One region of the Stenotrophomonas sp. YJH_SMC_37 genome, then DNA from elsewhere that is predicted to be linked to it. Evidence: predicted binding sites of a transcription regulator. Region 1 holds the regulator's gene; each other region holds the start of a gene.
What was found. Region 1 encodes HrcA, which represses chaperone genes, less so after heat shock. Its sites were predicted from a motif close to TTNGCACTCNNNNNNNNNGAGTGCNAA; they were not measured.
Positions count from the first base shown of each region.

Region 2: rpoH (RNA polymerase sigma factor RpoH) is a predicted target of HrcA. The motif match lies at 2,275-2,301, and genes of this name have one in related genera.
Region 3: AC5P8J_RS13285 (co-chaperone GroES) is a predicted target of HrcA. The motif match lies at 2,680-2,706, and genes of this name have one in related genera.

Region 1 covers NZ_JCAFTG010000001.1:37,238-46,838, forward strand. The annotation lists gene dnaJ (molecular chaperone DnaJ) at 1-326, opposite strand, end outside; gene dnaK (molecular chaperone DnaK) at 481-2,403, opposite strand; gene grpE (nucleotide exchange factor GrpE) at 2,585-3,100, opposite strand; gene hrcA (heat-inducible transcriptional repressor HrcA) at 3,164-4,228, opposite strand; gene recN (DNA repair protein RecN) at 4,344-6,005, shown strand; gene AC5P8J_RS00185 (LysR family transcriptional regulator) at 6,113-7,030, opposite strand; gene AC5P8J_RS00190 (SGNH/GDSL hydrolase family protein) at 7,129-8,373, shown strand; gene fur (ferric iron uptake transcriptional regulator) at 8,432-8,848, opposite strand; gene AC5P8J_RS00200 (outer membrane protein assembly factor BamE) at 8,952-9,344, shown strand; gene AC5P8J_RS00205 (RnfH family protein) at 9,381-9,601, opposite strand, start outside.
Region 2 covers NZ_JCAFTG010000008.1:199,643-209,243, forward strand. The annotation lists gene AC5P8J_RS13460 (DUF2247 family protein) at 1-59, opposite strand, end outside; gene AC5P8J_RS13465 (RHS repeat domain-containing protein) at 66-1,037, opposite strand; gene rpoH (RNA polymerase sigma factor RpoH) at 1,388-2,263, opposite strand; gene ung (uracil-DNA glycosylase) at 2,542-3,255, opposite strand; gene AC5P8J_RS13480 (response regulator) at 3,252-4,094, opposite strand; gene ftsX (permease-like cell division protein FtsX) at 4,102-5,049, opposite strand; gene ftsE (cell division ATP-binding protein FtsE) at 5,052-5,738, opposite strand; gene rhlB (ATP-dependent RNA helicase RhlB) at 5,883-7,607, opposite strand; gene trxA (thioredoxin) at 8,117-8,446, shown strand; gene rho (transcription termination factor Rho) at 8,675-9,601, shown strand, end outside.
Region 3 covers NZ_JCAFTG010000008.1:156,673-166,273, reverse strand. The annotation lists gene AC5P8J_RS13300 (protein-disulfide reductase DsbD family protein) at 1-247, opposite strand, end outside; gene cutA (divalent-cation tolerance protein CutA) at 244-582, opposite strand; gene AC5P8J_RS13290 (endonuclease) at 651-2,441, opposite strand; gene AC5P8J_RS13285 (co-chaperone GroES) at 2,753-3,040, shown strand; gene groL (chaperonin GroEL) at 3,125-4,774, shown strand; gene AC5P8J_RS13275 (hypothetical protein) at 4,889-5,155, opposite strand; gene AC5P8J_RS13270 (serine hydrolase domain-containing protein) at 5,229-6,392, opposite strand; gene AC5P8J_RS13265 (MarR family winged helix-turn-helix transcriptional regulator) at 6,558-7,058, shown strand; gene AC5P8J_RS13260 (DNA alkylation repair protein) at 7,055-7,795, shown strand; gene AC5P8J_RS13255 (DUF6616 family protein) at 7,851-8,189, shown strand; gene AC5P8J_RS13250 (hypothetical protein) at 8,302-8,559, shown strand; gene AC5P8J_RS13245 (3-deoxy-7-phosphoheptulonate synthase) at 8,855-9,601, shown strand, end outside.

The DNA of each region.
Region 1 (9,601 bases):
GCCTGGCGCGGACCACCGCCGCCACCAAAGATGTTGCCGAAGATATCGCCGAAGATATCGTTCATGTCCGGGCCGCCCGGACCACCGCCGCCCATGCCGTGCTCGAACGCGGCGTGGCCGTGGCTGTCGTACATGCGGCGCTTGTTGCCGTCGGACAGTACTTCGTAGGCTTCCTTGCACTCCTTGAAGGAGGCTTCGGCCGCCGTATCGCCCGGGTTGCGGTCCGGGTGGAACTTCATCGCGCAGCGACGGTAGGCCTTCTTCAGCTCTTCGTCGGTGGCGGTGCGGGCAACGCCCAGCACTTCGTAGTAATCGCGCTTGCTCATATCGTGAATCGGGTTCCGGAACGTCGGGATTCGTCAAAGCGGAAGAGCGGAACCAGGTCCGCTCTTGCGTCGGGCGCCCCGACACGCCGGTGGGCGGTCAGGACCCTGATGCGACAACGGGACGCTGGTGGCCAGCGTCCCGCGTCGGTCCGGATCAGGACTTCTTGTCGTCCTTGACTTCGGTGAACTCAGCGTCGACCACGTCGTCCTGCGCCTTGCCGGCATTGCCGGCGTCGGCACCCGGGGCACCGCCCTGGTCGGCCGAAGCAGCGGCGAACAGCGACTGGCCAGCTTCTTCCAGTGCCTTCGACTTGGCTTCGATCTGTGCCTTGTCGTCGCCCTTCATCGCGGTTTCCAGGTCAGCCAGCGCTGCCTCGACCTTGCCGATGACATCGCCGCCGACCTTGCTGCCGTGCTCGGTGATCGCGCTGCGGGTGCCGTGGATCAGGGCGTCGGCCTGGTTGCGGGCCTGCACCAGTTCCTGGAACTTCTTGTCTTCTTCGCGGTTGGCTTCCGCGTCGGCGACCATGCGCGCGATCTCCTCCTCGGACAGGCCCGAACCGGCCTTGATCTCGACCTTCTGTTCCTTGTTGGTCTTCTTGTCCTTGGCCGACACATGCAGGATGCCGTTGGCGTCGATGTCGAAGGACACTTCCACCTGCGGCAGACCGCGCGGGGCCGGCTCGATGCCGGACAGGTCGAACTTGGCCAGCGACTTGTTGAAGCGGGCCTGTTCGCGCTCACCCTGCAGCACGTGCACGGTCACGGCCGACTGGTTGTCCTCGGCGGTGGAGAACACCTGCGAGGCCTTGGTCGGGATGGTGGTGTTCTTCTCGATGATCTTGGTGAACACGCCACCCATGGTCTCGATGCCCAGCGACAGCGGGGTCACGTCCAGCAGCAGCACGTCCTTGACGTCGCCGCCCAGCACGCCGCCCTGGATCGCCGCACCCAGTGCCACGGCTTCGTCCGGGTTGACGTCCTTGCGCGGTTCCTTGCCGAAGAACTCGGTCACGGCCTGCTGCACCTTCGGCATGCGGGTCTGGCCGCCGACCAGGATCACTTCGCTGATGTCGCTCGAACGCAGGCCGGCATCGTTCAGGGCGACGCGGCACGGCTCGATCGACTTCCTGATCAGGTCATCCACCAGCGCTTCCAGCTTGGCGCGGGTCAGCTTGATGTTCAGGTGCTTCGGACCCGACGCGTCGGCAGTGACGTACGGCAGATTCACTTCAGTCTGCTGGGCGCTGGACAGCTCGATCTTGGCGCGCTCGGCAGCGTCCTTCAGGCGCTGCAGGGCCAGCGGATCCTTGCGCAGGTCGATGCCCTGGTCCTTGTTGAACTCTTCAACCAGGTACTCGATGACGCGGTTGTCGAAGTCTTCGCCGCCCAGGAAGGTGTCGCCGTTGGTGGCCAGCACTTCGAACTGCTTTTCACCGTCGACGTTGGCGATCTCGATCACCGAGACGTCGAAGGTGCCGCCGCCCAGGTCGTACACCACGATCTTGCGATCCTTGTTGTCGCCCTTGTCCAGGCCATAGGCCAGCGCGGCCGCGGTCGGCTCGTTGATGATGCGCTTGACGTCCAGGCCGGCGATGCGGCCGGCGTCCTTGGTCGCCTGGCGCTGGCTGTCGTTGAAGTAGGCCGGCACGGTGATGACCGCTTCGGTGACCTTCTCACCGAGGAAGTCCTCGGCGGTCTTCTTCATCTTTTCCAGCACCTTGGCCGAGATTTCCTGCGGCGCCATCTTCTTGCCGTCGCTGGTGGCCACCCAGGCGTCGCCATTGTCATGGGCCAGGATGCTGTACGGGACGTGGGCGATGTCCTTCTGCACCTCGCCATCGGTGAACTTGCGGCCGATCAGGCGCTTCACCGCGTAGAAGGTGTTCTTCGGGTTGGTCACGGCCTGGCGCTTGGCCGAGGCACCGACCAGGACTTCGCCGTCCTTGGTGTAGGCGACGATCGACGGGGTGGTGCGATCGCCTTCCGAATTCTCGATGACGCGGGCCTTGCCGCCGTCCATGATCGCCACGCACGAGTTGGTGGTGCCGAGGTCGATACCAATGATCTTGCCCATGGGGGAGACTCCTGAGGATGCTTGTTGGGGTCAGTCCGGCCGTTCGGCCGGTGGATGAATACGATGTGGGGGAGGCTCGTGGAACATTCAAGCCATCCTCCGAACGCTGTGTTTCCGGTCATCCGGCGCGTTCAGCGTCGGGTCGGGTGGCGGTGGCTGTCCGCCGCCCGGCCCCGCGGGATCACTCGGCGGCCACCACCACCAGCGCCGGCCGCAGCAGGCGCTCGTTGAGCAGGTAGCCCTTCTGGAACACGGTCACCACGCTGCCCGGGGCGGCGCCCGGGGTCGGGGCCTGGCTGATCGCCTGGTGGTGTTCCGGGTTGAACGGCTGGCCGATCGGGTCCAGCAGGACCAAGCCGTTGTCGGCAGCGACCTTGAGCAGCTGCTTGTAGGTCAGCTCCAGGCCTTCGCGCAGCGGGTGCGGGTCGTCGCCGGCGGCCTTCAGGCCGGCGTCCAGGCTGTCGAACACGGGGAGCAGATCGCCCAGCAGCTTCTCGTTGGCGAACTTGCGGGCCTGTTCGATGTCACGGGCAACGCGCTTGCGCTGGTTCTCCAGGTCGGCGCGCTCACGCAGGGCATCGGCCTTGACCTGTTCGATTTCGGCGCGCAGGCGCTCGACTTCGTCGTTGACGCCGGCGGTGGCGGCCGCATCGGCGGCACTCTGCTGGGATTCGATATCTGGCTGTTCGTGGTTCATGTCTGGGTCCCTGGCGGTCAAACTCCGCCTCCAACCACCCTAGTGTGGGCGGGATGCTGCGTTTCAAGCGTCGGATGTTCCCGGCGTGCGCGAGGCCGGTGAAAAGGCCGCGCCGAGCACATCGGCCGTGGCCTGGACCAGCGGGATCACGCGGTCGTAGGCCATCCGCTTGGGACCGATCACGCCCAGCACGCCCAGCACCTGGCCGTTGGCGGTGTACGGGGCGGTGACCAGCGAGACGCCCTGCAGCGGCATCATCCCGGTCTCCTCGCCGATGAAGATGCGCACGCCCGGCGCCTGGATGGTCCGCTCCAGCAGCTGCAGGATCTCGCGCTTGCTGGAGAACAGCTCGAACAGTTCGCGCAGGCGCTCCAGGTCAGACAGGTCCTGCACCCCCATCAGCCGGGTCTGGCCGGCCACCAGCATGTCGTCGGCCGGCGGCTGCAGGGCCTGTTCGGCCAGTTCGATGCTGTGCGCCAGCAGCTGTTCCAGTTCGGACCGGGCATCGCGCAGTTCCAGCAGCAGGCGGGTGCGGATCTCGGCCAGCGGCAGGCCGGCGAAATGCGCATTGAGGTAGTTGGCGACCTGCTCCAGCTGCCCCGGCGCAAACTCCTGGCGGGTCTCAATGACCCGGTTCTGTACCTCGTTGTCGGCGAACACCAGGATCGCCAGCACCCGCCGTCCGTCCAGCGCCACGAAATCGATCTGGCGGAAGGCGAACTGCTCCCGCCGCGGGGCGCTGACCACGCCGACGAAGTGGCTCATCGCCGACAACAGTTCCGAAGCGCTGCCGAGCAGGGCCTGGGTGCTGCCACCGCCGGCCAGCTCCTGGCGCAGCCGGGCCAGCTCGCCCTCGCCCGGCGGCTGCATCTGCAGCAGGCTGTCGACGAATACCCGGTAGCCGTGCGCGGTCGGTACCCGCCCGGCCGAGGTATGCGGCGAGGCCAGCAGGCCCAGGTCCTCCAGGTCGCCGAGGATGTTGCGGATGGTGGCCGGGCTGACCTCCAGCCCGGCCACGCGTGCCAGCGTCTGCGAGCCCACCGGCTCACCGTCCTGGATATAACGCGCGATCAGCGTGCGCAGCAGATGGCGCGCACGCGGGGCAAGCTGGTCGGGAGAACCGTGCATGGAATCAACCTGTGAGACACGGACACTAGATAATGGCGGCGCATCACCTTGGCAAGTCATTGGACCTCCCGCGCCCGCGTGCTAGCGTTGCGCGGCTGCTGATACCCCCTTACCCATGCTCAGACATCTTTCGATCAAGGATTTCGCCGTCGTCCGCGCTACCGAACTGGAGTTCGGGCCAGGCATGACCGTGGTTTCAGGCGAGACCGGCGCCGGCAAGTCGCTGATGGTCGACGCGCTGGGCTTCCTGTCCGGCCTGCGCGCCGACAGCGGCGTGGTCCGCCATGGCGCCGCCCGCGCCGAGCTTTCCGCCGAATTCGCGCTGGAGCAGCTGCAGGCCGCCCGCCAGTGGCTGGCCGACAACGAGCTGGACGACGAGGACCAATGCCAGCTGCGCCGCGTGATCCGCGCCGACGGCGGTTCCCGGGCCTGGATCAACGGCCGCCCGGTGACCCTGGCCCAGCTGGGCGACCTGGCCTCGTTGCTGGTGGAGATCCACGGCCAGCACGAACAGCAGGCCCTGCTGACGCGCCCGTCGCAGCTGGCGCTGCTGGATGCCTATGCCGGCAACGAGAACGAACGCCGCCAGGTACGGCGCGCCGCCGCGGCCTGGCAGGCACTGGTCGATGAATCGCTGGCGCTGTCGCAACAGGGCGACGTCAGTGACCGGATCGGCTTCCTCGAGCACCAGCTGCGCGAACTGGACCGGGAAGACCTTGAGCCGGAATCGATCGCGGCACTCGGCGCCAGCCACCGTCGCCAGGCCCACGCCAGCGCCCTGCTGAGTGCCTGCCAGGCGGCCAGCAACCAGCTCAACGGTGACGACGGCAGCTCCGCGCTGGACCTGTTGCAGCAGGTGCGCCACGAGCTGTCGCGCCTGATCGAACACGACCCACGGCTGGGCGAGGTGGACGGCCTGATCGAGAATGCCTCGATCCAGCTGCACGAAGCCCTGTCGCTGCTTGACCGCGTGCACGACGATCTGGATGCCGACCCGGAACAGTTCGAGGAGAACGAGCGCCGCCTCGGCCGCCTGCACGACCTGGCCCGCAAGCACCGCGTGCCGATGGACGAGCTGGGCGCGCAACGCGAGCGCATGCATGCCGAAGTGGAGCAACTGCGCGGCGCCGACGAGCGCCTGCAGCGCCTGGCCGGCGAGATCGACAAGGCCGCCGCCGCCTGGCGCGTGCAGGCTGAAGTGCTGACCGCCAGCCGCCGCAGCGCCGCCGCCGAACTGTCGGCCACCACCACCGGCATCATCGCCGAGCTGGGCATGGGCGGCGGCCAGTTCCTGATCGAGCTGGAACCCCAGGACGCCGGCAAGCCCGACCCGCAGGGCGCCGAACGCGTGGAGTTCCTGGTCGCCGCCAACGCCGGCCAGCCGCCGCGCGCCCTGCGCAAGGTGGCCTCGGGCGGTGAACTGTCACGCATCTCGCTGGCCATTGAAGTGGCCGCGCTGGATCTGGACGCGGTGCCGACGATGGTGTTCGACGAAGTGGATTCAGGCATCGGCGGCGCGGTGGCCGACATCGTCGGCCAGAAGCTGCGCGCTCTGGGCGAGAAGCGCCAGGTGCTGTGCGTGACCCATCTGCCGCAGGTCGCCTCCAAGGGCCATGCCCATTACCGGGTCAGCAAGGCGCCGGTGGAAGGCATGACCCAGAGCGCCGTGGAAAAGCTGGACAGCAAGGCGCGCGAAGAAGAGCTGGCGCGCATGCTGGGTGGCGTGGAAGTGAGCAAGGAAGCGCGCGCCGCTGCGCGCAAGCTGCTGGCACATTGAGCCGAGCATAGGCTCGGCTCTACAGCCGCCCCCCCCCCCAAAAAAAAAACGAAACCGACATGTAGAGCCGAGCCCACGCTCGGCTACGCGCACCGGCGCGGCGCATATCACCCCAACGGCCGCTCCAGATCCACGTTCTCCACCAGGAAATCGAGGAACGCGCGTACCCGCAGCGGCAGGTAACCGCCCTGCCCCAGGAACACGGCGTGTACTTCTTCCAGGTCACCCGGATTGGCCTCTTCCAGCACCGGCAGCAGGCGCCCGGCGGCGACGTCGTCCTGCACCTGGAACGCGGCCAGGCGGGCCATGCCCAGACCACCCAGCACCAGCTGGCGCAGTGCATCGCCGTTGCTGGCACGGGCGTTGCCGCTGGGCAGCACCATCCGCTCTCGCCCCTCCTGCAGCAGCGGCCAGCCCTGCATCGCACGCGCGTGGCCGATGTCCAGCCGGTTGTGCGACTGCAGTTCGTCGGCGTTGCGCGGCATCCCGTGCCGCTGCAGGTACGCCGGCGCGGCCACGATCATCATCCGCGTCGCGCCCAGCCGTCGCGCCACCAGGCTGGAGCTCTTCAGCGGACCAGCCCTTACCGCAACGTCGGTGCGCTGCTCCAGAAGGTCGATCACTTCATCATTGAGGGTCAGGTCCACCCCCACCTGCGGGTTGCGCGCCAGGAACGCCGGCAGCAGCGGCAACAGGAAATGCTGGCCGAACGGCACGTTGGAGTTGACCCGCAGGCGTCCACGCGGTTCGGCATGGGCACTGGCGCAGCGCTCTGCTTCTTCCAGATCGGCCAGCACCCGCAGGCCCCGCTCGTAGAACGCGCAGCCTTCCGGGGTCAGCTGCAGCTGGCGGGTGGATCGCTGCAGCAGTCGCGTGCCCAGCCGCTGCTCCAATCGTGCCACGAGCTTGCTCACCGCAGACGGCGTCATGTCGAGCGTGCGCGCGGCGGCGGAGAAGCCGCCGGTCTCGATGACCCGCACGAACACTTCCAGCTCGCCGGATCGGTTGATGTCGGGTCGCGCCATGACGATGAATCCAGTTCACAGATGATTATCCATGCGCAGTCTAGTTCACAGATGGCCGGAGAATCACCATGGCAATTCCTCCTTCCCGGGATTGCCCGATGAACCGCTTGAGCCAGTTCACCGCCGCCGCATTGATTGCCCTGTCCGGCGCTGCCAGCGCGGCCACGGCCCCGCACTGGGTCGCCAGCTGGCAGGCCAGCCCGCAACCGGTCTGGGGCGCGGATTTCCTCTTCCCAACCCTGGTTCCGGCCGCGCTGCATGACAAGACTTTCCGCCAGACCGCGCGCATCAGCCTGGGCGGGGCGCGGCTGCGGGTGCGGCTGAGCAATGCCTACGGTACCCAGCCGTTGCGGATCGGAGCGGCCAGCATCTCCGCACGCATGGGCGGCGCGCCTCACCCGCTCAGCTTCGACGGCCAGCCCAGCGTGGTGATCGGCCCCGGCCAGGAACGGCTGAGCGATCCGCTGGCGCTTGCCACGGATGACCGGCAGGCGCTGCAGGTCAGTGTCTTCGTGCCGGGGCCGGCGGCGGTCCAGACGTTCCATTGGGACGGTCGCCAGTCCAGCTGGATCGCCGCTGGCGACCAGAGCCGGGCCCAGGCGCTGCGCGCTGCCAGCAGCACCACCGCGCGCCTGCTCCTGGCCGGTATCGAGGTCGAGGCCAACGCCAGCGCGCGCAGCGTGGTGGTGATCGGCGACTCGATCACCGATGGCGCCACGGCCAGCCTCGACCAGGACCAGCGCTGGACCGACCATCTGGCCGCGCGCCTCGCCCCGCGCGGGGTGGCGGTGGTCAATGCGGGCATTTCCGGCAATCGGCTGCTGAGCGACGGCATGGGTGAGTCCGCCCTGGCCCGTTTCCAGCGCGATGCACTGGATCAACCCGGCGTGGCGAGCGTCATCGTGCTGATCGGCATCAACGACATCAGCTGGCCCGGCACGGCGTTCGCCCGGGGCCAGGCCAGGCCAACGCTGGCCGAACTGCAGGCGGGCTATCGCACCCTGGCAGAACAGGCCCGCAGGCGTGGTGTGCGGATAATCGGCGCCACCCTGCCACCGTTCGCTGGTGCCCTGCCCGGCACGCCGCTGGACGACTACTACCACCCGGACAAGGACGCCCTGCGGCGGCAACTCAATGCCTGGCTGCGTACGGACAGCCCGTTCGACGCGGTGATCGACCTGGACGCGGCGCTGCGCGACCCGGCCGAGCCGTTACGGATGGCCGCCGCCTACGACTCCGGCGATCACCTGCATCCGGGTGATGCAGGGAACCGGGCGATGGCCGAGGCGGTGGACCTGGACCTCCTGATGGGATCATCCAGGCGTGGCGGGAATCTACCGTAAGCAACGAAAAACCCCGGGCAGGCCCGGGGTTTCGTCGCATCCAGCGGGCCTGAACGGCCTACTTCCGCTTCTTGCGCACGTACAGCACCAGCGAGTGCTCTTCCAGCTCGTAGCCATGGTCGGCCGCGATCTTGCGCTGCAGCTCCTCGATCTCATGGCTCTCGAACTCGATGATCTTGCCGCTGTCCACGTCGACCATGTGGTCGTGGTGGCCACCACGGTCCAGTTCGTAAACGGCCTGGCCGCCCTCGAAATTGTGCTTGAGCACGAGGCCGGCAGCCTCGAACTGGGTCAGCACCCGGTAGACGGTCGCCAGGCCGATCTCGTCGCCATGCTCGAGCAGCTGGCGGTAGATGTCCTCGGCGGTCATGTGATGCTGGTGGTGCTGGGCATTGCGCTGCTCGAGCAGCGCCAGGATCCGCATCCGCGGATGGGTCACCTTCAGGCCGACTTTACGCAGGTCGTGGGTTTCCATAGGTCTCCGTTCATTGGCGATTTAGCGCCAGCTGCCTCGGATTGGGTCGCGGTGGCACGCCGGGAGTGTATCATCGGTTTGATTTCCCCAACCGCCAGTCCCGATGCGCAATCTCCTGTTGGTCGCCGCCGTCGCCCTGTCCACCACCGGGTGCGGCATCATCTACAAGCAACCCATCTATCAGGGCAACCTGATCCGGGAAGATGCCGTGGCCAAGCTGCAGGTCGGGCAGAGCAAGCAGCAGGTCACCGCGCTGCTGGGCACCCCGTCCATTCCCGACCCGTTCCACGCCCAGCGCTGGGACTACACGTCCAGCCAGCGCGTGAACCGCCTGGGCCGTACCGAAGTGAAGAACTTCGTGGTGTTCTTCGAGAATGACACCGTGACCCGCTGGGAGGGCGATTACTTCCCGGGCAACGACAAGGCCCTGGCCCAGCAGACCGTGCGCCAGTTCGGCCGCAACCTGCCCAAGGACAAGAAGAAGAAGGGCCGTTAAGCGCCCAGCCCCGTCCGCAGGGACGGGTTGCCGGGATCAACCGCCGAGCGCGCGACGCCGGCGGTTGTCCTTGGGATCGGCCAGCAGCGGGCGCAACAGCTCGACGCGGTCGCCATCCAGCAGCACCTGCTGCGGACGCGCCAGGACGCCGTGCACGGCAGCGGCCGGACAATCGGCACTGCCTTCCAGCGCGGCGGCGGCAATGGCATCGGCCACGGTGGCACCCTCCTCCAGTTTCAGTCGGCGCGACAGCACCT
Region 2 (9,601 bases), on a different contig from region 1:
CATGCCACCTCGGTCTGATTCCAGGGTCCATAGGGTTGAATAGAGTCATACGTTCTCATGGACACTCACTTCTTGTTTGGTATTCCGTTCATGCTGCCACCTTCCACAAATCTTTGATGGGTCAAGTCGCCAGCCTTGTCGACTATGTATTCAAATCGACCGGCCTTTCCATTGAGTTCACCTGGCAGCTGCGTCAGAGTGCGGACCACGCCGTCACCCCCTGTCAACGGAGTATGAACACCCGCTTCTGCAGCCGTCTCTCGCATAAAGGTCGCCGAATTGTGCCCAGCGTCGGCTTTGAGTGCACTTCCCACAGGTCGGGAATTCAGAAGTGCCCGACCTTCAACACTCAGAGCATTGGATGCCGCCACACCTGCTCCACCGGCACCTGTAACTCCTGCGATATCAGCAGCGATACTGGTAGCTGCTGATATGACACTTGGATTGGCCATCGCAACCATGCCAGCTTCGATCAGCACTGGGGCAGCCATTGCCGCTGTAACAGCGATTGCGGCCGGTCTCATCGGCTCGTATACGGCGCCATTTCCGGCAGCAATATCCCTCCGATGCTGCTCAACGAATCGCTCTGCGGCCTGCCTTCCATCCGCATCGACGAACCTGTAGGGATTCCCGTTCGCGTACCGATACCTATTGAACTGCTCAACTGGCTTTTGGTGAGCGGTGACTGGGTCCACTGACAAAAACACACCCAATTGTGGATCCATGTAGCGCTGTTGCATGTAGCTCAGCCCTGTGGCCGAGTCACTCACATGTCCGGCGTACCCAGGTCCATCCGTGACCTGACCGCCTACCACGGCCCCGTAGGGCTCGTAGTCATATCGTTTGATGACGTTGCCGTTGGCATCGCTTTCGGCCACAACCGAGCCGAGGGCATCAGTGTGAATGTATGTGATCGTTGTCTGGGCGATTGCGGATGGTGACAGGCCAAGGCCCATCAGCAGCAAGCAGCACAGCCAGGCGCCTATGACACCAAGCTTGCGAGTTCGACCTTCAAATGCCCCGAAGCGGGTGGACACACCGCCTGCAGTTCTCCCGAACCTGCGCATCATTCCAATCCATGAAAGAGCCTTGAAGCAAGGCTTGGCATTCATAGCACAGGAAGGCAGTCATCGGAGTCCAACTCCAGGACTGAGGCCAAAGGGACCATTCTGAATTGGACCAGGCCCTTGGCTATGAACCTCGCGAGGGCTTGAACGGCCACCGGAAGCGCATGACTGCCAGCCATGGGCTGGTACTACTGAAGCAGCCGATCAGCGGCCTGCATTACCAACTGCCATGCCGGCCGAACAAAAAAAGCCCCGACCAACGCCGGGGCATTTCATCAGAACGGGTTCCGGAAATAGGAACCGAACCTAAGATCCATGCCTTACGCGGTGAACAGCGCCTTCATCTTCTTCAGGGCATTCGCCTCGACCTGGCGGATGCGTTCGGCCGACACGCCGTACTCGTCTGCCAGTTCCTGCAGCGTCACCTTGCTGTCGGCATCCAGCCAACGGCGGCGGATGATGTCACGCGAACGCGCATCCAATTCGGCCAGGCCTTCGCGCAGCAGCTGCATCTGGTTGTCTTCGTTGTCCTCGCGCTCGTAGGCCATCGACGGGTCTTCATCATCGGCAACCAGGAACGCAGCCGGCGACGGCGGTGCGTGTTCGTTGTCCTCGTCGGACGGCGCATCGAAACCGATATCGCGGCCGGACAGGCGCGACTCCATTTCCATGACCTCGCGCTCGGACACGTTCAGATCCTTGGCCACCGCGCTGACTTCCGCCGCGTTCATCCAGCCCAGGCGCGTCTTCGACTTGCGCAGGTTGAAGAACAGCTTGCGCTGCGCCTTGGTGGTGGCGACCTTCACGATGCGCCAGTTCTTCAGGATGAACTCGTGCATTTCGGCACGGATCCAGTGCACGGCGAAGGAGACCAGGCGCACGCCCATGTCCGGGTCGAAGCGCTTGACCGCCTTCATCAGGCCGATGTTGCCTTCCTGGATCAGGTCGCCCAGGGCGAGGCCGTAGCCGTTGTAGCCGCGGGCCACGTGCACCACGAAGCGCAGGTGCGAATGCACCAGCTCGCGGGCGGCGTCCAGATCGTTGCCGTCGCGGAAGCGACGGGCCAGGTCCTGTTCGTCATCGACCGACAGCACCGGAATCTGGTGCACGGCACCGATGTAGGCGTCCAGCGAACCGAGCGCACTGGGAATCGGGAGATTGTTTGCCACAAGGGCAGTAGAGGTGTTCTGGCTCATAGGCACCCATCTTAGCAGTCCGGGATTTGGACTGCTAAAGGAGGAAAAAGTTCCAGCATCCTATTGATGCAACACTGGTCCCAAACAGAACCCTACCGTAGCGCGATTTGATGACAGTGGCGAGCACGCTTTTCGGGATTCACAATCCCTTGGAATTCAAGCAATTACCCACTGAAAACCTGCCGATTCCGGTCAAGCGGAGCTGAACGCGCCGTTCCGGAGGCCCATTCAGGACGGGGAACGTTGCCCGGCGTTCAGGCCCGGCCACTCGCCGGCGCTCAGAGCGCCGAGCGCGGCGGCAGCGACCAGTCGATCGGGGCCTGGCCGCGGCGCTGCAGGTACTCGTTGGCCATGGAGAAATGGCGGCAGCCGAGGAAGCCACGATGGGCCGACAGCGGCGACGGATGCGGGGCCTTCAGCACGCGATGGCGGCGGGTGTCGATGACCTTGCCCTTCTGCTGCGCGTAGGCGCCCCAGAGCATGAACACCAGGCCTTCGCGCTCGCGGTTGAGCACGTCCACCACATGATCGGTGAAGCCTTCCCAACCACGGCCCTGGTGCGCGCCGGCCTTGCCCTCCTCCACCGTCAGCACGGCATTGAGCAGCAGCACGCCCCGTTGCGCCCACGGGATCAGGCAGCCGTGGTCCGGGCGCGGGATACCGAGATCGCTCTCGATCTCCTTGTAGATGTTCAGCAGCGACGGCGGCACCGGCACGCCGGGCGGTACCGAGAAACTCAGGCCGTGGGCCTGGCCGCGCCCGTGGTACGGGTCCTGGCCGAGGATCACCACCTTCACCTGCTCGAACGGCGTGGCGTCAAACGCTGCGAAGATCTGCGGCCCGGGCGGGAACACCGCCGCACCGCTGGCCTTGCGCTGGCGCAGGAAGGCCGACAGCTCGCGCATCTGCGGCTGCAACAGGTACTCACCGACGTGCTGCTTCCAGCTCGGTTCCAGCTGGATCGTCGGGGTGTCGGTTACTTCATCGATCATCGCAATAAAGGTCCATCATTCAATCGAGCCAGGCGCAGCTGGAACAGCACCTTGGTGACCAGCAGCCGCTCCTCGATCGGCTTGAGCACCAGGTCGTTGGCACCGGACTGCAGCAGCCCGGTCTGGTTGTGGGGGTTGCCGTCGCCGGTCATCACCAGCACGGGCAGGCGGCGCTTGCCGTAGCCGAAGTCCACGCGCACGCGCTGCACCACGTCGCGGCCGCTCAGCTCGCCCTTCAGGGTGACGTCGGTCAGCACCAGGTCGATGCGGTGGCGGCTGCGGCCCAGCGACTCGGCGGTGAGCAGGGTGAAGGCCTCTTCGGCGCTGACCACGTGCAGCACGTTCAACTGCTGCCGCTCGAGCATGCGCTTGGTGGCCTCGGCCACTACGCGGCTGTCCTCGATATAGAGGATGGTGGCGCCGGGGATGGTCTGCGGCTGCACATAGCCACGGATGAAGGTCGCCAGCGCTTCATGGCCCAGGGATTTGTCGAAATAGTCGGTGACGTACTCGGTGAAGCGGCGCTGCTCCAGGTGCTGCTGGGCGTCGCCGGAAACCACGATCACCGGCACATAGGCCTGTCCGGCCGCTTCGCGGACCATGCGCGCCAGCGCCAGGCCGTCGCCATCACGCAGGGTCAGCGAGGTCGTCACCAGGTCCACCGGGCCCTGCGCCAGCGCCTGCTGCGCGTCTTCGATGCTGTCGCAGCCAATCACCTCCACGCCCGGCAGGTCGCGCTGCAGGACGTCGGCGATCAGCTTGCGGACCAGCTTCGAGCCATCGACCACCATCACCCGCGTCGCGGGCCCTTCAAGGTGCTTCAGCGCTTGCGGTTGCATGCCGGTCTCAGGTATCGGTCGGGCGGGTCTGGCGGAGGAAGTGGCCGGTCACCAGCCAGGCACCCAGCCAGCCCAGCAGCAGCGTGCCGAGCAGGACCAGGCCACCATGCAGCAGGTCCAGGCCATGCAGCACGAACGGGCTGCCGTAGCTGCGCGAGAGTTCGGCCAGCGGCACGCGCAGCGCGGCACCGGCGGCGCCGATCAGGGCCAGTGCAACCGCGCCTGCGCCCAGGCCATACCACGCACCCAGATACAGGAAGGGGCGGCGGATGAAGCCATCGCTGGCGCCAAGCAGCTGCAGCACGCCGATCTCTTCGCGGCGCGCCTGGATGTCCAGGCGCACCGTGTTGCCGACCACCAGCGCGGCACCCGCGCCGAGCAGCACCGACAGCACCTGCACCAGCCGCGCGCCGAACGCCAGCCAGGCATCCAGGCGCTGGCGCCACAGTGCATCGTGCTGCACCAGGTCGGCCTCGGGCAGGCTCTCCAGCGCGCGCGCCAGGCGTGCGTCGTCCTTGCCTTGGCCCGGGGTGATCACCAGCAGCGAGGGCAATGGATTGTCGTTGAGTGCGTCGATCGCCTCACCGAGGCCGGCATCGCGCAGTTCCTGCAGGCCCTGCTCGGGCGTGCGCACGTTCACTTCGGCCACGTCGTCGCGGTCGCGCAGCTGGCCGGCCAGGCGCAGTGCGCCGGGACCATCGACGTTGCCCTTCAGGAACACGTTGATGTCGCGCGACTGCTGCACGCTGCCGGCGAACTGCTTGAGGTTGTCCAGCGCGATCGACAGGCCAAGCGGCAGGGCCAGTGCCAGCGCCATGACCATCACCGTCAGCAGGGTCGCCCACGGCTTGCGGCAGGCGCGGCCAAGGCTGAACACCACGCTGTGCACGTGGTGCTGGAACCAGACGCCCACGCGCGAGGGGGCGGCGGCTTCGCTGTTTTCGTTCTTCGCCATGGTTACTCCGCCAGGTCCTGCGGCGAGATGTCATCCACCAGCCGGCCGTGGTCAAGGATCAGCACGCGCTTGCGCATGCGGCGCAGCAGCGGCAGGTCGTGACTGACCACCAGCACGCTGGTGCCGCGCGCGGGCAGCTCGGCGAACAGGGCCATGATCTCCGCTGCCAGGGTGGGGTCGAGATTGCCGGTCGGCTCATCGGCCACCAGCAGCTTGGGCTCGCCGACGATCGCGCGGGCGATGCCGACGCGCTGCTGTTCGCCGGCCGACAGCTGCGAGGGCAGCGCCTTCTCGCGATGGCCCAGCCCCATCCGCTCGAGTACCGAGCGCACGCGCTTGTTGATGTCACTACGGCGGGTACCGCGCAGGATCAGCGGCAGTGCAACGTTCTCGGCGATGGAGCGGTCCATCAGCAGGCGGTGGTCCTGGTAGACCGCCCCCACCGCGCGTCGGTGGCGCGGCACGTCGCCGCCGCGCACCTTCAGCAGGTTGCGCTCGTCGAACACCACCGCGCCGCGGCTGGGCCGCTCGTCGAGGTGGATCAACTTGAGCAGCGTACTTTTACCCGCACCGGAATGGCCGGTGACGAACAGCATCTCGCCCGGCGCGACCTCGAAGCTGACATCGGTCAGCGCCTCGTGGCCACCGGCGTACTGTTTGCTGACATTGTCGAAGCGCAGGACACTCATGCCCCGATTATGCAGGACCGGCGCGACGTCGTGGAGACGGTGGGTGCCACCGGCCCCGCCTGGTGGGTGCCGACCGTTGGTCGGCACACCTTTCAAAGCCACCCGACCAACGGTCGGGTGCTACCCGCTGATCGGCAGCGCCGATCAGCTGCCCGACAGCATCCGGCGGATCTTGCGGCCGATGCGGGTCAGGAACGAGTCACCGGTATCGGCGGCGGTACGCACCGGCTTGGCCACCACCTGCACCGGGGTCACCGGGCTGGCGCCGTTGCCGGCGTTGGCCTGTACACCCTCGGTACCTTCGACCGGACGGCCGTGGCGACGACGACGGCGCTTGCGCGGCTTGTGCTCACCGTCCACCGTGGCTGCCGGTGCGCCTTCGGCACGCGGCGGGCGCGGCGGACGCGGGGCCTGGGCGGCGGCGCCTTCGGCACCGGCAACCGCGGCGGCAGCGCCCTGCTCGCCTTCCACGCGCGGCTTGCGCGGGCCACGCGCACGGCGTTCGCCGCTGCGTTCACCGTCGCGACTACCGCGGCCACCACCACTGCCTGAGCGGCCGCCGCTGCGGCCACCGCCCCGACGCTCTTCCTCGGCGGCGCGGGCTTCGCGCGCTTCGCGGAAGATCTGGCCGACGCTTTCGTTGTCCTCGCCTTCCTCGCCTGCCGCCGGCGCCGGGCGTTCCGGGCGCGGCAGCGGGGTCAGCAGTTCCTTGGTGACCGGCTCGGACGGAATCTTCTGCTCGATATAGGCCTCGATGTCCGGCAGGCCCATGGCGTAGCGCTCGCAGGCGAAGCTGATCGCGTCGCCCTCCTCACCCAGGCGCGCGGTGCGGCCGATGCGATGCACGTAGTCTTCGGCGTCGAACGGCAGGTCGTAGTTGTAGACGTACTTGATGCCGTCGATGTGCAGGCCGCGCGCAGCCACGTCGGTGGCCACCAGGATTTCCAGCTGGCCCTTCTGGAAGCGGTTGAGCAGGCTCTCGCGCTTCTTCTGCGGCACATCACCGGACAGCACGCCGACACGGTAGCCGGCCTTTTCCAGCGAACGCGCCACGCGCTCGACGAACACCTTGGTGTTGACGAAGACCATGGTGCGCGCGCCTTCGCTGCGCGACAGCAGGCCCAGCAGCAGCGGAATCTTCTCGTCGTCGGCCGGGAAGTAGATGCGCTGGCGCACGCGCGCGGCGGTGATGGTCTCGGCTTCGACCACCAGCTTCTGCGGTTCGTTCATGTGCTCGTAGGCCAGCTCCAGCACGCGATGGCTGAGGGTGGCACTGAACAGCAGGGTCTGGCGGGTGGTGCGCTCGGGCATGCGGCGGAGCAGGAAGCGGATGTCCTTGATGAAGCCCAGGTCGAACATGCGGTCGGCTTCGTCCAGCACGCAGATCTCGCAGGCGTGCAGCGACACCACCTTGTGCTGCTTCACATAGTCGATCAGGCGGCCCGGGGTGGCGATGATCACGTCCACGCCCTGCTGCAGCAGTTCGCGCTGCTTGTCGTAATCCACGCCGCCGTAGACCAGGGCGAAGCGCAGGCCCAGGTCGGAACCGAACTTCACCGCATCCTTGTGGATCTGGATGGCCAGTTCGCGGGTCGGGGCGAGGATCAGCGCGCGCGGATCTTCCGGCTTGCGGTCGGCCAGGGCCGGACGCGTCAGCAGGCGGTTCACGACAGCGACCAGGAAGGCCAGGGTCTTGCCGGTGCCGGTCTGGGCCTGGCCGGCAACATCACCACCGGGCAGCGCGACCGGCAGGGTCAGCGCCTGGATCGGGGTGCAACGGGTGAATCCGGCTCCTTCAAGGCCGGCCTGCAGGGCCGGATGCAGCTCGAAGGAGGAGAAGGTCAAATCGGTCAGCGGTTTGTCGCTCATGAGTCCGTCTTGGTATGGCCGCCGGCCCGTGGGGCGGCTGGCACTTCAGCGTCTGGGGGCACCGTCGCAAACTGCGGCCCCTGCGGCGGGTTGGCAGGCTGGGACCACCTGGTCCGCGCGCCGCACAATGCCCCAGTTTACCGCACTCGGGCAGGCAAACCGGAATGCGGCGTCTCATGGCATCCAGAGACGCTACCTTCACCCAGCCACACCGGACTTGAACGGCCTGCCCGGGTTCGCTGGTGTCGCCCACTGCCAGCCCCATGTACAGGAAGACAGTGAAATCCGACACATACCGGCCATCGAAGCGATCACGATACGCTGGGTTCCAACCGGCGCCTGTCCCTGCCCTGCGATAGGGGTACACTGCCGGCCGTGAGCGTCCAGGCATCCCGCCGAACGCACCGCGGCAGTGCGCCGCGAGGCAACGACGAGGGTCGCGCCACCGGGCATGGCCCAGTTCACCCACCTCCGGCATGGCCGGGTGCAATCCAAGACGAGAAACCAAGATGAGCGACAAGGTTGTACATGTCGGCGATGCCGACTTTGATAGCGCAGTGCTGAATTCCAAGGAACCGGTGCTGGTCGATTTCTGGGCCGAGTGGTGTGGCCCGTGCAAGATGATCGCCCCGGCGCTGGACGAACTGGCCGATGCCTACCAGGGCCGCGCCAAGATCGCCAAGGTCAACGTTGACCACAACCGTGCGCTGGCCGCCAAGTACCACGTGCGTTCGATTCCGTACCTGGTCGTGTTCAAGGACGGCGAGAAGGTCGGCGAGCAGATCGGTGCGGTGGGCAAGGCCCAGCTGGCCGGCCTGCTGGACAAGGCCCTGGCCTGATCCTGCGGTTCTCCGGCAGCCGCCGAACGCGGCTGCCGGCGGCGCCCCTGCGCCCATGATGAATGCTGTTCCCGGCGACCCTTGCATGGCGCCGCAGGCCGATGATAGTGTCGGCATATCCGGCCGCGTTCGCGTGCCGCACCCTCTGGACGCAGTTTCTTCCAGACCCATTCCCAACGTTCGCCGCCCCAGCCGGGCGCTCGCACCTTCAAGCGAGGAATAACGCTCTTGTCCGATAACACTTCCGAAACCGGCAGCGCCGATGCGCCCGCCGAAAAGCGTGTGCGCAAGCCCCGCGTGAGCAAGGCCGCCGCCCCGGCAGCCGCCGAAACCAGCGCCGCTCCGGCGCAGCCGACGCTGCCGTTGGCCTCCGCGCCCGAAGCTCCCGCGCCGGCGCCTGCCGCAGCACCTGCACCGAGCGCGCCCGCCGCCGAGGCCCCTGCCAGCAGTGGCGGTGGCGAAGGCAGCGAAGGCCGCGAATCCGGCCAGCCGCGCCAGCAGCACAACCATCAGGGGGGCGGCCAGAACCAGGGCCAGAACCCATACAACCAGAATGGCCAGCAGGGCCAGGGGCAGGGCAACCGCCGCGACCGCTTCCGCAACCGCCGCGACCGTGACCGCAACAACCGCTTCCGCGACGAGGGCATGCCCAACGACGGCGGCGAGCAGCAGCCGTTCGTGCCGCGCCCGCACGCCAACGTGCCCGAGGGCTTCCCGGTCTATTCGCTGAGCGACCTCAAGCGCATGCCGGCACAGAAGCTGCTGGAAATCGCCGAGCAGCTGCAGATCTCCGAAGGCGTGGCCCGCGCCCGCAAGCAGGATGTGATCTTCGCCCTGCTGAAGGTGCTGACCCGCCACGGCGATGGCGTTGCCGCCGACGGTGTGCTGGAAATCCTGCCGGATGGCTTTGGCTTCCTGCGCGCGGCTGAAGCCAGCTACCTGGCCGGCCCGGACGACACCTACATCTCGCCCAGCCAGATCCGCCGCTTCAACCTGCGCACCGGCGACCACATCTCCGGCCGCATCCGCTTCCCGAAGGACGGCGAGCGCTACTTCGCGCTGAACATCGTCGACACCATCAACGGCGAGCCGATCGAAGCGTCGAAGAACAAGGTGCTGTTCGAGAACCTGACCGCGCTGTTCCCGCGCCGCCGC
Region 3 (9,601 bases), on a different contig from region 1:
CCTTGGGCATCTGCAGCGCGCCGGCATTGAAGGCCGGGTCGGCTTTGACGCTGGTGCGGTGGCGATACAGGTAATAGCCTGGCGCGATCTTGAACTGCAGCTGCACCTGGCCACGTTCGGGGGCAGTGGCGGTCAATGCGAACGCCTGGTCCACCGGCAGCAGGTCTTTCTCATCCAGGGCGAAGGCGGGCAGCGAAAGGCACAACAGGGCGCACAAGGCAGCGCCACGCGCAAACAGAGTCTTCAATCAGTGTCCTCCCGGGTCTGTGCCCGGATCCAATCCAGATACGCCGGCAGGCCGGCCCGGGTTTCGACCGCGATGCACTCCGGGAGTTCATACGGATGCAGTTCGACGATCCGGGCGATTGCGTCATCGACGCGGCTCGCGGTGGTTTTCACCAGCAGCTGCAGCTCGGCGTCGGTGGTCACCTCGCCCTGCCAGCGGTAGGTCGACTGCGCGCCATCGAGGCGGGTCACGCACGCGGCCAGGCGCTCGCCGACCAGCGCGTGCGCGATGCGCTCGGCACTGGCCCGGTCCGGGCAGGTGGTCAACAGCAGCAGGACGGGATCGACGGTCGACATGACCATCGAGTATAGGGCCGCCACCGGGCCAGGGCCCGGCGGCGGCCGTGGACCGCTGCGTTGCGCGGTCAGTTGGCCAGCTGGCAGGTGGCCGGCTTGGCCGAGGTGAACAGGGCCGGGGTGGCCCACTCGGGGTGGTCGATGAACGGGTTGCGGTTGCCCTGGAAGCTGTAGACTACGTCATTGCGCGCACGCTCGGCATCATCCGGCGGGTCGGACAGGTGCCAGTCGATCAGGGTCGACAGCAGGCCCATGTAGGCCGGTGAGCTGCTGGTCTTGACGATCTTGCTGCGGTCGTCGGTCAGCTCCAGGTCCGGCTCGGACTGGCCGGTCGCCGCATCCTTGCCGCCCTCGTAGCGGATCGCCATGTACATCACCGCACGCGCCATGTCGCCCTTGCGCTTGCCCCACACCTCGAAGGTGCCGGTGTTGCCGTCCGGCGTGCGCACCCAGTTGGAGTTGCCCGGATAGCCACCGCTGCCGCCACCCTGGCCGTTGTTGGCCTCGGTGGCGCGCTCGCCGCAGCTGGCGTCGCACTTGCCGAACGGCTTGTTGCCACGATCGGCGTTCCACTGCGCGTCGGTCAGGTACAGCATGTGGGTGTCGGTATACGGGGCGTACGGCAGGCCCTTGTCGCCGGTGGTGGTGGCAAAGCCCAGCGAGTTCGGCCAGGTGTGCTCGCGGTTGTAGGTCAGGCCGCTGCCGGTGCCCGCACGATCACTGACCTTGGCGTAGCTGCGGTTGCGGTAGGCATCGAGGATGCGGTTCGGGTTGTTCGGATCCTCGTCGGCGATTTCCAGGATGGTCCAGGTATTGGTGCCCGAGCCGCTGTACGGGTAGGCGGTATGGCCCTTGATGGTGGCGTGCAGCGAGCAGCGCAGCTGGCTGGGGCTGCTGGTGTTGACCCTGGAGTAGTAGCCGGCCGGCACGCCCGGGTTGCCCGGGTCCGGATTGCCGCCGGTGCTGGCCACGGTGAAGGCGATGCGGCTGTCGGCGGCCGGGTGTGCGCCCTGCAGGTCGGTGATGCGCGCGGCGCGGATGTCGAAGCGGCAGGCTTCACCGGCCACCAGCGCGGTGTTGGTGGACAGCTTCACGCTGCGGCCGCTGGCCGGGAAGGTCAGCGGCACGCTGCCGGAGGTGCCGCAGCTCAGCGCGAACGCGCCGCTGGCCAGGTTCACGGTTTCGCTGAACACCACTTCCAGATCGGCCGCAGCCGGGAAGGTGCTGCTGCCCTGCGCCGGGGTGGTGGTGGACACCGACGGCGGCGTGTTCGGGCCTGGCGTGCCACCGCCGCTGAAAGTCTGGCCGTTGTTGCAGCTGCCGAAGGTCTGGCCGGCCGATTCGGCCCAGGTGAAGTGGGTGTACTGGCTGCCGCTGCCGGTCAGCTGCAACGAGGTGCCCGGCGCGGTGCTGTTGGTCTCGGCTACCGGGATGTTCTGGCTGGTCATGCCGGCGGCGGGGCCACCGGAGGCGGTGATGGCGCCCTCATAGCTGAGGAACTGGACCACTTTGCCACTGGCATCGACCAGGGCGATGCCGTCGGTCGGGCCGTTCTGGATCCCGTTGGTCGGGTAACTGACCACGGCGATGGTGGCGCTGCCGCAGCCGGCGGCGGTGCCGGCCGGGACCGGGTTGTTGGCATAGACGGTGGCGGCGGACGGATTGCTGCCGTTGTAGAGGTACAGGCGGTAGCCGGACAGGTCCTCACCGGCAGTGGCTACGACCTCGATCGCTTCGCCGACGTCACCGGCGGCGGTGCTGTCGTCGTAGTGCAGTTCGTTGATGAAGACCTCGGCCTGGGCCGGCGCAGCGGCCAGCGCCAGCAGGCAGGCTGCGGCAAGCGGGGACAGCAATCGCATCGACTCCTCCTTGTGATTGGGAATGCCGGACCGAGCCTAAGGCCGATCCAGTGACACTTTGTCGTAAATGAACGTCAGATGTCTGACAGTGCGACGCTTGTCACCGAAATTGATCTGGACCGACGCCCTGGCCGAGGCGCGCGGGTGGAAAAATTTTTTCATTCCGCCCTTGAAAGGGGGCGGCGGGGCTCCATCTCTGCCCTGCTCCCGACGTTGTCGGGTTTCTTCACGTGCGGTTCTGGCACTCGCCTGGGGCGAGTGCTAACATCGCCGGACTTTTTTAGACCAATCAATCACTTAAGAGGTCTCCTATGAGCATCAAGCCGCTGCACGACCGCGTTGTGGTCAAGCCGATCGAAGCCGACGAAATCTCCGCCGGTGGCATCGTCATCCCCGACTCGGCCAAGGAAAAGTCCACCAAGGGTGAGGTCGTGGCCGTCGGCCCGGGCAAGCCGCTGGACAACGGCAACGTGCGCGCGCCGTCGCTGAAGGTCGGCGACAAGGTCATCTACGGCCAGTACGCCGGCAGCTCGTACAAGAGCGAAGGCGTCGAATACAAGGTCCTGCGCGAGGACGACGTGCTCGCCGTCATCGGCTGAGCCCCGGCGCGACCTGTTCCATCCCCTGATTCCAACACCCAGCCGCCGGGCATGGCCCGGCGCTACCAGATGAGGTAACTGCACATGGCTGCCAAGGATATCCGTTTCGGTGAAGATGCCCGTTCGCGCATGGTGCGCGGCGTCAACGTTCTCGCCAATGCCGTCAAGGCCACCCTGGGCCCGAAGGGCCGCAACGTCGTGCTGGAAAAGAGCTTCGGCGCCCCGACCATCACCAAGGACGGCGTCTCCGTCGCCAAGGAAATCGAACTGGCTGACAAGTTCGAGAACATGGGCGCGCAGATGGTGAAGGAAGTTGCTTCGCGCACCAACGACGACGCCGGCGACGGCACCACCACCGCCACCGTGCTGGCCCAGGCCCTGATCCGCGAAGGCGCCAAGGCCGTGGCCGCCGGCATGAACCCGATGGACCTCAAGCGCGGTATCGACAAGGCCGTGTCGGCCGCCGTCGCCGAGCTGAAGAACATCTCCAAGCCGACCGCCGACGACAAGGCGATTGCCCAGGTCGGTACCATCTCGGCCAACTCGGACGAGTCGATCGGCCAGATCATCGCTGACGCGATGAAGGAAGTCGGCAAGGAAGGCGTCATCACCGTTGAAGAAGGCTCGGGCCTGGACAACGAGCTGGACGTGGTCAAGGGCATGCAGTTCGACCGCGGCTACCTGTCCCCGTACTTCATCAACAACCAGCAGTCGCAGACCGCTGACCTGGATGACCCGTTCATCCTGCTGCACGACAAGAAGATCTCCAACGTCCGCGACCTGCTGCCGGTGCTGGAAGGCGTCGCCAAGGCCGGCAAGCCGCTGCTGATCGTGGCCGAGGAAGTCGAAGGCGAAGCGCTGGCGACCCTGGTGGTCAACACCATCCGTGGCATCGTCAAGGTCGTGGCCGTCAAGGCCCCGGGCTTCGGCGACCGTCGCAAGGCGATGCTGGAAGACATGGCCGTGCTGACCGGCGGCACCGTGATCTCCGAAGAAGTCGGCCTGTCGCTGGAAAAGGCCACCATCAAGGACCTGGGCCGCGCCAAGAAGGTGCAGGTCTCCAAGGAGAACACCACCATCATCGACGGCGTCGGCGACAAGGCCAACGTTGATGCCCGTGTGGCGCAGATCAAGACCCAGATCCAGGACACCTCCTCCGATTACGACCGCGAGAAGCTGCAGGAACGCGTGGCCAAGCTGGCCGGCGGTGTTGCCGTGATCAAGGTCGGCGCCTCGACCGAAATCGAGATGAAGGAAAAGAAGGACCGCGTCGACGACGCCCTGCACGCCACCCGTGCAGCCGTTGAAGAAGGCGTGGTCCCGGGCGGCGGTGTTGCCCTGGTCCGCGCGATCACCGCGCTGGCCGGTCTGAAGGGCGCCAACGAAGACCAGAACCACGGCATCCAGATTGCCCTGCGTGCGATGGAAGCCCCGCTGCGCGAGATCGTTGCCAACGCCGGTGACGAGCCGTCGGTCATCATCAACAAGGTCAAGGAAGGCACCGGCAGCTTCGGCTACAACGCGGCCACCGGCGAGTTCGGCGACATGCTGCAGTTCGGCATCCTGGACCCGACCAAGGTGACCCGTTCGGCGCTGCAGAACGCCGCCTCGATCGCTGGCCTGATGATCACCACCGAAGCCATGGTGGCCGAAGCTCCGAAGAAGGACGAGCCGGCCATGGGCGGCGCCGGTGGCATGGGCGGCATGGGTGGCATGGGCGGCATGGACTTCTAAGTCCCCGCTGTCACCCTGCAATGAAAAACCCCGCCGGAAGGCGGGGTTTTTTTGTGGCCGGTCGGAATCAAAGTAGATCCACGCCATGCGTGGATGCCGCTCCCAGGCGGGGATCTACGCGCGGCCCTCGCGCCGCTGCAGCCACAGGTGGGCCACCAGCAGGGCCAGTGCGCCTCCCGCGATCATGCCCTGTACCCACGGCAGCTCCGTGATCGACGCAAGCAGCAGGCCCGCCGCCATGCCGATCAGACTGGCGCCGGCTCCCACCCGCTGACGTCGCTGCCGATGTGCCGCCTGGCGATGGCGTGCAGCGATGCACAGACGTCGTGCACCCGGCTTCAACACCGCTTCGGCAATGGCATCGATCTCTGGGCGATTCATCCTGTCTCCTGCATTGCATCCGTGTCTGCATGCTGCACGACTGCGGGACCTGTGTGCAACGGTAACGCTTCGATCATCTGACAAACGCCTTCGCCGCGCCGTACTCCCACTGCCACGGCACGCCGGTGTCGCCCAGCACGAACGCCACCAAGGCCGGGAAGGCCGCCTCTGCCCGCACATCGTTGCCCAGGATCACCACGCAGCGCTGGTGCTGCTCCATGCATACCAGCGTATTGCCCACCGCATCGTCGTGGCCGCCCTTGTAGAAGCCTGCGCCCTGCGGGCCGAGAAACGTCACCACGCCCAGGCCAGCCGCCAGGTCCTTGCGCTGCTGCGCCTTCGGCAGCTCCGGCTGCAGGGTGGGGAACTGGCTGGCGGTGGTGATCTGCAGCTGCGGCCGCACCAGCTCCCTGCGCATCGCCGCTGACAATCCATCGCCGCGCACGTAGCCAGCGGCGAAACGGGCCATATCGGCGATGGTGGTATCCATCGAACCAGCCGCACGCACGCGGCTGCGTTCATCGTGCGGCTCTGTATTGCCTTCGGCGGTCCAGCCATCGGCCAGGTTGCCGGCGAAATCCGCGCGCCACAGCATGCTGGTGCGCGCCATGCCGAAGCGATCGAACACGCGCTGCTGCATCAACGCACCCACATCCTCGCCCAGCCGCCCGCGTTCGATCACGAACTGCAACAGGATCAGTCCTTCTCCGGAATACCCATATCGACTACCCGGATCGAAGTGGAACTTCAGGCGCCCATCGGGCTCCAGAACGCCGAAGTTGGCAAAGCCACTGGAATGGTTGAGCAGCAGGCGCGGGGTGAGCTGGCGCCAGCGGGCATCTCCGGCCAGCACACTGTAGTCGGCGTACTTCTTCGGTTCCGGTGGATAGTCCGGCAGCGGTTTGTCCAGGGCGGTAGCGATGCTGGCATCCAGATCGATCCGCGCGTCCTGCGCCAGCTGTGCGACCAGATGGCCGAAAGCCATCTTGGTCAGTGACGCAGCGTACATCACGGTGTCGGTGCGCAGCGGCTCGCCTGCGGCGTTGCGTTCACCGTAGGCGGCCACATGCACCACCTTGCCGCCATCGATCACCGCCAGAGCCATGCCGCGCGCGTGGGCGGCATGCATCAGGCGCTGGGCTTCGGCATCGATGTGGGCCGGCGTGGGTACCGGGGGCGGCGCGGCCAGCACGGCCAGCGGGAACAGCGTCAGCAACAACAGGGCAACACGGCGCATGCGTGGACCTCCTGGCGGGACGTGGCGCGATGCTACCGCAGCTTCGGCTGCTTCCACCCCTTGTGCCAGGAGCGCGCCCTGCGTGGATCGGCGGCTGGCCCGGCCAGTCTTGCATTCTGTTGTGGCGTGAATATGATTAGGCGCCTAAACAGAACGGAAATCATGATGCTCGAGGCAAAGCATGGCGCCCTTCTGGACGAGGCCCGGCGGCGCGGCCACGCCAATGTCGCCCAGCTGCATCTGTGCTTCCAGTTGCTGTCGCTGTCCTCGACAATCGATCGCGACTGCGCCGCCCGGCTGGCACCACACGGGCTCAGTGAGGGTCGCTTCATCGTGCTGTTCCTGTTGCATGGGGCCGGCGGCACGTTGCCGCCCCACGTGCTGGCCGAGCGCGCAGGCGTGACCCGCGCCACCATCAGTGGCCTGTTGGATGGCCTGCAGCGCGAAGGACTGCTGCAGCGTCGCTGCGATGCCGAGGATGGCCGCCGCCTGCAGATCGTACTGACGGGACCGGGTAAGCGCTTGGCCGAGACGCTGTTCGACCAGCACACGCAGTGGATCGGTGGCCTGTTCAATGGTCTGGACTCCGATGAACAGCAGCACCTGTCGCGATTGCTGCATAAGGTCTGGCAGCACACCGATGCCGGACGAGAGCCTGCGGCATGAGCCCGGCGATTGCGGCGGAACGGCTGCATGCCCTCAACACTGGCAGCGTCGCCGCCACCCATCTGGCCGAATGCCTGGCAGTGGATTTCGCCGCGCTGCTGCAGGTGGTAGCGCCTGCGCTTGCACCGGAAGCGCTGCAACGCATGCAGGATGCTTCAGGCAAGGGCATCACACTGCGCATGGCCTTGGCTGCGCAACTGCTGCGTGAGGCGGGGCAGGGCGATCCCGTGCAATGGCAGGACCATGCGTCCGACACCGTGCGCGGCTGGGCCTGCTACCTGATCGGCAGCGATGCCCGCGCGACGTTGGCAGAGAAGCTGCAGCAGATGCGCACGCTGGCCGACGATCCACACTTCGGTGTGCGCGAATGGGCGTGGCTGGCGCTACGCACGGACATCGTTGCCGCGCCGATGCAGGCGCTTGAGTACCTGCAACCGTGGACACAGGAAACTTCGCCGTACCTGCGCCGCTTCGCCTGCGAAGCACTGCGTCCGCGCGGTGTCTGGGCCACACATATCGCGCTGTTCAAGCAGCACCCTGAACATGCATTGCCGATGCTGGAAGCACTGGCTGACGACCCGGAACGCTACGTGCAGGATTCGGTCGGCAACTGGCTCAATGATGCCGGCAAGACTCAGCCGAAGTGGCTGCGCGTGCTGTGCACGCGTTGGCAGCACGAGCGCCACAGCGACGCCAACGCCTACATCCGCAAACGCGCACTGCGCTCGCTCCGGTAGTGCCGGATGCTGGCCGACAACCCCGCAACCCCGTCAACCTCAAGGAAGAACCACCATGTCGCACACCTTCATCGAGCTCTATACCGCCACGCCGGCCTGGACCACACTGCCGCCCGAGCAGCGGAATGCCTTCTTCGCCCGTATTGGCGCCGGCATGCAGCAGTTCGATCCAGCCCGCATCACGCCGCTGGCGATGGGCCGCATTGCCAGGGACGTACCGCATAGCAGCGATGAACAGTTCTATGCGGTCTGGCGCTGCGCGAGCCGCGAGGAGGTCGATGCGCTGGTGGCTGGCATTGCCGCCACCGGCTGGCATGAGTACTTCACCACCACCCATGCGGTAGGCGCGATGGACAGCATGGCCCAGCACTTGGCCGACCTGGCCGCCTTGTAGCGGGGCGGCAGACGCCGGCAGATCCCGGTCCTCGGCATGGGTGGCACATGCGCCTGTCACCCGGACGCGGTAAACAGGACATTGCCCATGTCCATCCGCAGGGAAGTCGATCATGCAGAGCACGCTCCAGGTCACGCTGTTCGGCCCTCTTGGCGACAGCCCGGCGTTGCAGTTGCCGGGGCTCGAGGGGCCGTCGGTGGCCATCCAGGAATCGGCCCTGCGGCGGTTGGTTTCCGACCTCTACACCGCGCGTTCCCTGCTCAACCCCGAGCAGCTGGACGAGGCCCGGCAGGAACTGGATCGCGTGCTGGAACGCTGGGCCGACATCCATGAGGGCCTGCTGCTGGACGTGGAAGTGCATGGCAAATGAGCGACTTTGCGTGGTTACCGCCGCGTAGGCCGGGCTGGCGCGCATCTCGCTGAACCGCGTCCCCAGTTGCGTATGAAACATTTTGCACTGCGCAAAAGCTGTGCTATCAATAGATCCCATGAACGCAGCCCCCACCAGCTTTTACTGGTATTACTTTCCGAAGCCACCGGCGGAGGAAGGATTGCGCTCACCCTGAAGAAAGCTTCAGACGCATTCCCGAAAGCCGCCAGCGAACCTGGCGGCTTTTTTCATGCCGCCACGCTGGGGACCCCCAACGTTCCGGAGATCTCCCGCAATGCCCCCGCACACCGACGACCTGCGTATCCGCACCATCGAACCGCTGACACCGCCAGCCCAGCTGCTGGCGATGCTGCCCTGTGACGATGAAGCCTCCGACACCGTCAGCGCCTCGCGCGCGGCCCTGCACCAGATCCTGCATGGCCGCGACGACCGCCTGGCAGTGGTGGTAGGCCCGTGCTCGATCCACGACCCGAAGGCCGCCATCGAGTACGCCCAGCGCCTGAAGCCGCTGCGCGACGCGCTGGCCGGTGAACTGGAAATCGTCATGCGCGTGTACTTCGAGAAGCCGCGCACCACGGTGGGCTGGAAGGGCCTGATCAACGATCCGGACCTGGACGGCAGCTTCAGGATCGACAAGGGCCTGCGCATCGCGCGCGGCCTGCTGCGCGACATCAACAAGCTGGGCCTGCCGGCCGGTGTCGAGTTCCTCGATGTGATCTCGCCGCAGTACATCGCCGACCTGGTGGCATGGGGCGCGATCGGCGCACGCACCACCGAAAGCCAGGTACATCGTGAGCTGGCGTCGGGGTTGTCGTGCCCGGTCGGCTTCAAGAATGGCACCGATGGCAACGTGAAGATCGCCGCTGACGCGGTGGGTGCTGCGTCCAATCCGCATCACTTCCTGTCGGTCACCAAGCAGGGCGGCACCGCCATCGTGTCGACCACCGGCAACCCGGATTGCCATGTGATCCTGCGCGGCGGCAAGCAGCCGAACTACGACGCGACCAGTGTCGCCGAGGCC